Regions from separate parts of the Enterobacter dykesii genome, predicted to be linked through region 3. Evidence: predicted binding sites of a transcription regulator. Region 3 holds the regulator's gene; each other region holds the start of a gene.
What was found. The regulator Fur, encoded in region 3, represses iron uptake genes when iron is present. The targets are predictions, from matches to a motif close to ATAATAATGAGAACNACTATCAA.
Positions count from the first base shown of each region.

Region 1: sufA (Fe-S cluster assembly scaffold SufA) is a predicted target of Fur. The motif match lies at 1,340-1,362, and genes of this name have one in related genera.
Region 2: zupT (zinc transporter ZupT) is a predicted target of Fur. The motif match lies at 952-974, and genes of this name have one in related genera.

Region 1 covers NZ_CP126604.1:1,853,758-1,856,026, reverse strand. The annotation lists gene sufB (Fe-S cluster assembly protein SufB) at 1-923, opposite strand, end outside; gene sufA (Fe-S cluster assembly scaffold SufA) at 932-1,300, opposite strand; gene F0320_RS08850 (MerR family transcriptional regulator) at 1,613-2,269, opposite strand, start outside.
Region 2 covers NZ_CP126604.1:3,851,139-3,853,407, forward strand. The annotation lists gene ygiD (4,5-DOPA dioxygenase extradiol) at 2-790, opposite strand; gene zupT (zinc transporter ZupT) at 987-1,760, shown strand; gene ribB (3,4-dihydroxy-2-butanone-4-phosphate synthase) at 1,793-2,269, opposite strand, start outside.
Region 3 covers NZ_CP126604.1:1,226,372-1,228,640, forward strand. The annotation lists gene chiP (chitoporin ChiP) at 1-178, shown strand, start outside; gene chiQ (ChiQ/YbfN family lipoprotein) at 226-555, shown strand; gene fur (ferric iron uptake transcriptional regulator) at 650-1,096, opposite strand; gene fldA (flavodoxin FldA) at 1,387-1,917, opposite strand; gene ybfE (LexA regulated protein) at 2,073-2,269, opposite strand, start outside.

The sequences.
Region 1 (2,269 bases), 630 kb from region 3:
CACAGCGCGCGCTTGGTGACGAAGTTCAGGATACCGCCGGTATTGCCGTCGCCGGGGAACCAGTTTTGCACCGTGGAGTATTTCACCTCGGCGTCTTTATGGATGATGACCTCCACCACCGCCGCGTGCAGCTGGTAGCTGTCGCGAACAGGGGCGGAGCACCCTTCGATGTAGCTGACGTAGCTGCCTTCATCCGCGACCAGAATCGTGCGTTCGAACTGGCCGGTTTTTTCGGCGTTGATACGGAAATACGTCGACAGCTCCATCGGACAGCGCACGCCTTTCGGCACATAGATAAAGGTGCCGTCAGAGGCTACCGCCGCGTTGAGCGCCGCAAAGAAGTTGTCGTTAGAGGGCACCACGGTCCCAATGTACTTTTTGACCAGTTCCGGATGATCGTGAATCGCTTCACCGAAGGAGCAGAAAATGATCCCCTGCTCCGCCAGCTTCTCGCGGTAGGTGGTCGCCACCGAGACGGAGTCGAAAATGGCGTCTACCGCCACCTCTTTCCCTTCGCGAACGGGCACGCCAAGCTGGTTAAAGGCTTCTTCCACCTCTTTGCTGAGGAAGCTGTTTTCAGCGCCAGTTTGCTGCACCGCGCCGGGCTGCGAGGCGCAGGTGTCGTCACAGCTGCCGCAGGAAGGCGCAGAGTAGTAGCTGTAATCCTGATAGTTCAGCTTGTCATAATGCGCTTTCAGCCAGTGCGGCTCTTCCATCTCCAGCCAGGCGCGGAAGGCGCTCAGGCGAAACTCCAGCATCCACTCGGGCTCGTTACGTTTGGCCGAGATCGCCCGCACGACATCTTCGTTAATGCCTTTCGCCAGCTCATCGGTCTGCAGCTGGGTGAAGAACCCCTCTTTATAGTTGAGGTGTCCACCGCCCCAGGTATTTACTTCACTCGTTGCTTCAGTATTACGAGACATAGCACCGCCTATACCCCAAAGCTTTCGCCACAGCCGCATTCGTTCTGGGCTTTCGGGTTATGAAATTTGAATAACTGGTTTAAGCCTTCGCGGACGTAGTCCACTTCGGTGCCGTCGATAAAGGGCATAGCCTGCAGCGCAACGTACAGCTTCGCGCCGTCAGTCTCGAACACCAGGTCATCTTTCTCGGGTTCGGTGACGGTGTCGAGCACGTAGCCGAAGCCCGCGCAACCGGTCTGTTTGACACCCAGGCGCACGCCGAGGATCTCGGGCTTTTTCGCCACCAGCTCGTGAATATGTGCCGCCGCCGCAGGCGTGAGCGTCAAGCCGCGCCAGGCGAAATCGGCAGGATTAAAGGTTTCTGAATGCAGTTCCATAGGTCCACCTCATCTGATAAGCCATCAGGGCATAACACCATGTTAGTGATAACGATTATCACTTCAACCCTCTGTCAGCAGGGGCATTCGGCTAAAGCGCCCTTTTTGCCTGGTTTTATTAAGCATAGACCCTGTGAGAGGATGCAGTCAGGATGGATGTATTTGTTCAATGCATTGATTAATAATGCATTTTGTGGCGGCATTCATAACGAAGAGGAGAAAAGTAAAATATGCATCGGAAATGCCTATTTTTGAGATAGATTTTCTTCAGAAAATGACAAAAACAAAAAAGGCCCTCAAGGCCTCTTACGATCAGTGATGAAATGAGACAGCAAATCCCTGTTCACGCCAGTGGTCGAGCTGTTCCTGCTGGCGAGGCGTTGGTGATTTCCCCGTCCAGACGAAGATTTTTTGCCCGGGAAACAGTTCAGGACGCGGCGAATCGATGGGTTCCGCCAGGACGTCAATGTGCCAGCCCTTCTGCGCCAGGCGCGCAGCCTCCAGCCACAGGTGGGTGCGGTCATCACATTCCCAGCCAATCAGCAGCGCGTCTTTACCGGTTTTTTTGCGGGACTCCGCCAGGCTTGCAATCGCAAATTCAATCAGAACGCCGTCAAACAGGCTCGCCATGTGACGCACGGTGTTTTGATCCTGATTCATGCGCTGACGGACGGGAGAAATAATATTGTCAATCAGCGCATCTATCGCGTGATCGCGGCGGAATTCGCCCATTTTGGCGCGCAGCTTTGCCGGGCTGGCGTAACGCAGAACGGTCATCATCTCTTCCTGGAACGAGACCCAGTTGCCCTGCGTCAATACTTCTTTGTTTTCCAGCAAGGCTTTGACTTTTCCGACCGAAACGCCGCTTTTCATCAGGCGCTTGATCTCTTCGATACGCAGGATATCTTCATCGTCAAACTGACGATGACCCCCTTCGCTGCGCTGCGGCTTCAACAATCCATAACGGCG
Region 2 (2,269 bases), 1.9 Mb from region 3:
ATTATCCCACCTGCACCGACAGCATACTCAGACTTCCCATCTCAATACCGTCGACCGGAATGGTAATTGGCTCCTGACCGTCCCATGCGCCTAATACATAAAGCAGCGGCAGGAAGTGTTCCGCCGTCGGGTTAGAGAGCGAACCGCCATCATGATCCAGATAGTTCACCAGCGGATGCTCCTCAGCCGGACCTTGCCAGGCCAGGTTCGCTTTGACGTAGTCGTTAAAAGAGGTTGCCCACGGGTACGGCGTGTTCTCACCGTGCCAGCGTGCGGTACGCAGGTTGTGCACCACGTTGCCGCTTGCCACCAGCATGATGCCTTCATCACGCAGGGTTGCGAGCTTACGCCCCATCTCCAGATGCCAGGCCGCCGGTTTGGTGCTGTCGATGCTCAGCTGCACCATCGGGATATCCGCATCAGGATACATTTTGATCAGCACGCCCCAGGAGCCATGGTCAAAGCCCCAGGCCTCTTTATCCAGCGTTACAGGGACAGGCGCCAGCAGCTCCAGCAGCTTTTGTGCCAGCTCAGGCGAGCCGGGGGCCGGATAATGCGTGTCGTACAGCGCCTGCGGGAAGCCGCCAAAATCATGAATGGTTTTTGGCGCTTCCATGGCGGTCACGCCCGTCCCACGGGTAAACCAGTGCGCAGACACCACCACGATCGCTTTCGGCCGCGGCAGCGTCTCGCCCAGGTGACGCCAGGCGCGGGTATAGACGTTGTCTTCCAGAACGTTCATAGGGCTACCGTGGCCTAAAAACAGGGCTGGCATACGGGAAGAAGTCATGGTGATATCCTTACAGAAGGTGTCAATTTAATGGTGCTACATTACGCGCAATCCGGCAAAGATGAACGCAGATAAGCGTGAAGATCATCATCAGGAAATTTGAATGTAAGGAATGTGTAAAGCCGGGTTTTCACCCTCGCTTTGCCAGAAATGGATCATTTATATTAATGAGAATGATTATCAAAAGGAGCAATGCATGTCAGTCCCCTTGATCCTGACCATACTGGCGGGCGCCGCGACCTTCATCGGTGCGATCCTCGGCGTGCTCGGCCAAAAGCCCTCTAACCGCGTACTGGCCTTTTCACTGGGCTTTGCTGCCGGGATCATGCTGCTCATCTCTCTGATGGAGATGCTGCCTGCCGCCTTGGGCACAGAAGGCATGTCTCCGCTGCTGGGCTACGGCATGTTTGTCTTTGGCCTGCTGGGATACTTTGCCCTCGATCGGATGCTACCGCACGCGCATCCGCAGGATTTAATGCAGAAAAACGTGACGCCTATGCCGCGCAATATCAAGCGTACCGCCGTGCTGTTAACGCTTGGCATCAGCCTGCACAACTTCCCGGAAGGGGTCGCTACCTACGTGACGGCCAGCAGTAATCTGGAGATGGGCTTTGGCATCGCGCTGGCGGTCGCCTTACACAATATTCCTGAAGGACTGGCCGTCGCCGGACCCGTGTATGCCGCAACGGGATCGAAACGCACCGCGGTTTTCTGGGCGGGTATTTCCGGGATGGCCGAAATCCTCGGTGGCGTGCTGGCCTGGCTGATTCTTGGTAGCCTGGTCTCTCCGGTAGTGATGGCGGCGATCATGGCAGCGGTAGCAGGGATCATGGTTGCACTTTCGGTGGATGAACTGATGCCGCTGGCGAAGGAGATCGATCCAAACAACAACCCCAGCTATGGCGTGCTGTGCGGAATGTCAGTGATGGGATTAAGTCTGGTTCTGCTGCAGAGCGCAGGAATCGGGTAAAAAAACGCCGGGACTTCCCGGCGTTTTTATTTTCAGCTGGCTTTGCGCTCGTGCGCCTGGCGATACTCAACCAGATCTTCAATCGTGACCACCGGCATGTTGTGCAGGCGGGCAAAGGTGATGCACTCCGGCGCGCGCGCCATGGTGCCATCATCGTTGGTCAGTTCGCACAGCACGCCAGCAGGTTTGAAGCCAGCCAGCGTCACCAGGTCGATCGTCGCTTCGGTGTGACCACCGCGGGTCAACACGCCGCCCGCCTGCGCACGTAGTGGGAAGACGTGGCCAGGACGGTGCAGATCGGATGGCTTCGCACCATCGGCAATCGCTGCACGTACGGTGGTCAGACGGTCAGCCGCAGACACACCGGTGGTCACGCCATGCGCCGCTTCAATGGTCACGGTAAAACCGGTACCAAAGGCGCTGGTGTTGTTTTCGACCATCATCGGCAGATCGAGCTGCTTACGACGATCTTCATTAATACACAGGCAGACGATGCCGCTGCCGTGACG
Region 3 (2,269 bases):
CCTCGATGCTATCTATACCCTGCAGGATGGCCGCGCGAAAGGCACAATGTTCAAACTGCACTTCACTCAGTATGACAACCACTCAGATATCCCGAGCTATGCAGGCGGTTACGGCAACATCTTCCAGGATGAGCGTGACGTGAAATTCATGGTTATCGCCCCATTCACCATCTTCTGATGAACGCCCCGGCGGGCCGAGTCCCGCCGGTATGGAGACTGCATATGATGAAAAAAATCGTAATCGTCGCGTTGCTGGCATCAGGGCTGGTGGCGTGTGCTCAGAGTGAGGCGCCGAAAGAGGACTCCCGTCTGAAGGAGGCCTATAGCGCCTGTATAAATACTGCGGAAGGATCGCCGGAGAAAATTCAAGCCTGTCAGAGCGTGCTGAACGTGCTGAAGAAAGAGAAAGCGCACGAGCAGTTCGCGACGCAGGAGAACGTCCGCGTAATGGATTACCAGGCCTGTATCCAGGCGCGTAAAACCGGTAACGATCAGGAAGTTGCGAAGCGTTGCGACCAGATTTGGAAAGAAATACGAAGCAATAACAGTAACTAATTCGCTGTTATCATGCCCGGTGGCGCTGCGCTTACCGGGCTTTTTTCAGGCAAAAAAAAGCCAACCTTGCGGCTGGCTCAGAGTATGAATCTTATTATTTCGCGTCGTGCGCGTGGTCGTCTTCGCGGCAGTCGCCTTCAGCGCAGTGACCGTAAAGGTACAGGCTGTGGTTCGTCAGGCGGATGCCATGACGCGCCGCGATTTCACGCTGGCGCGCTTCGATGGAATCATCGCTGAATTCAATGACCTTGCCGCAATCGAGGCAGATCAGGTGATCGTGGTGCTGCTGCTGGGTCAGTTCGAAAACGGATTTACCGCCTTCGAAATTATGACGGGTAACAATGCCCGCGTCATCAAACTGGTTCAGCACGCGATAGACGGTAGCCAGCCCAATCTCTTCACCCATGTCGATAAGACGTTTATAAAGGTCTTCCGCACTGACATGGTGATTGTCTGGACCCTGAAGCACTTCAAGGATTTTTAACCGAGGAAGCGTAACTTTCAGGCCAGCCTTCTTTAATGCGGTATTGTTGTCAGTCATGCGGAATCTGTCCTGTTGCTAAACGATTCACTTCTGTGGGAAGTGACAGAAAATGCACCCGGGATAATGCGTCTCATTATAGAACTGCCATGGCTAAATGAAAACTGCAAGTCTCAGGCAAAATATGCTTATAAAAACGTGGTATCACCAACAAACTTGCTCAATGGAAAACCACGTTTTATCAGGGAGACATTGTACAGGTCTGGGCGAAAAAGTTAAAAGATTGTAGCGATTAATTTAATCGGTTTGACCTGGGGCATGGGCGCAACCGCAGTTGCGCCGCGATAAAATCAGGCGTTCAGAATATCATCCAGGTGCAGTTCTTCACGGATCTGCTTCACCCATTTCTCAACGCGCTCTGCTGTGAGCTCTGGCTGACGGTCTTCGTCAATGGCCAGACCTACGAAGTGATCGTCATCAGCCAGGCCTTTGGACGCTTCAAAGTGGTAACCGGCGGTCGGCCAGTGGCCTACGATCACTGCACCGTTCGGCTCAATGATATCGCGGATGGTACCCAGCGCGTCACAGAAGTATTCGGCGTAGTCTTCCTGGTCACCACAACCGAACAGCGCGACCAGCTTACCGTTGAAGTCCACTTCTTCCAGCGTCGGGAAGAAATCATCCCAGTCGCACTGGGCTTCACCGTAGTACCAGGTTGGGATACCCAGCAGCAGAATGTCATAGCCTTCCAGATCTTCTTTGCTGCTCTTGGCGATGTCATGCACATCAGCAACGTCTTTACCGAGCTGTTTTTGAATGTTTTTTGCGATATTTTCGGTATTGCCGGTATCACTGCCAAAGAAAATGCCGATGATTGCCATGAGTAAAATAACCTCTTGAAACTTAATAGTATGGTGGCGCAATTCGGCCACGGATAAGGGCAATAATAGCAGAACTGGCAACCCTGCGGAAACAGCTATCGCGCAGGACTGCACTCTGTGCTACATGAAAAGGGCGTTAAAGGGGATTTTCAGACTTATGCCTGGCTGCGTAACGTCTCAAGCTGGACGAGCAACATCTCTTCAATGAGCTCGCTGCGGCTGATATTACGCGCGTCAGCCAGCTCGTTCAGCGCATCGACGGCGTCGGCGTTAAGCTTCAGTTCGACACGCTTAAGCCCACGATTTTTATCGCGTTTAAGCTGGTTGCGTTTATTGATACGCAGCTGTTCAT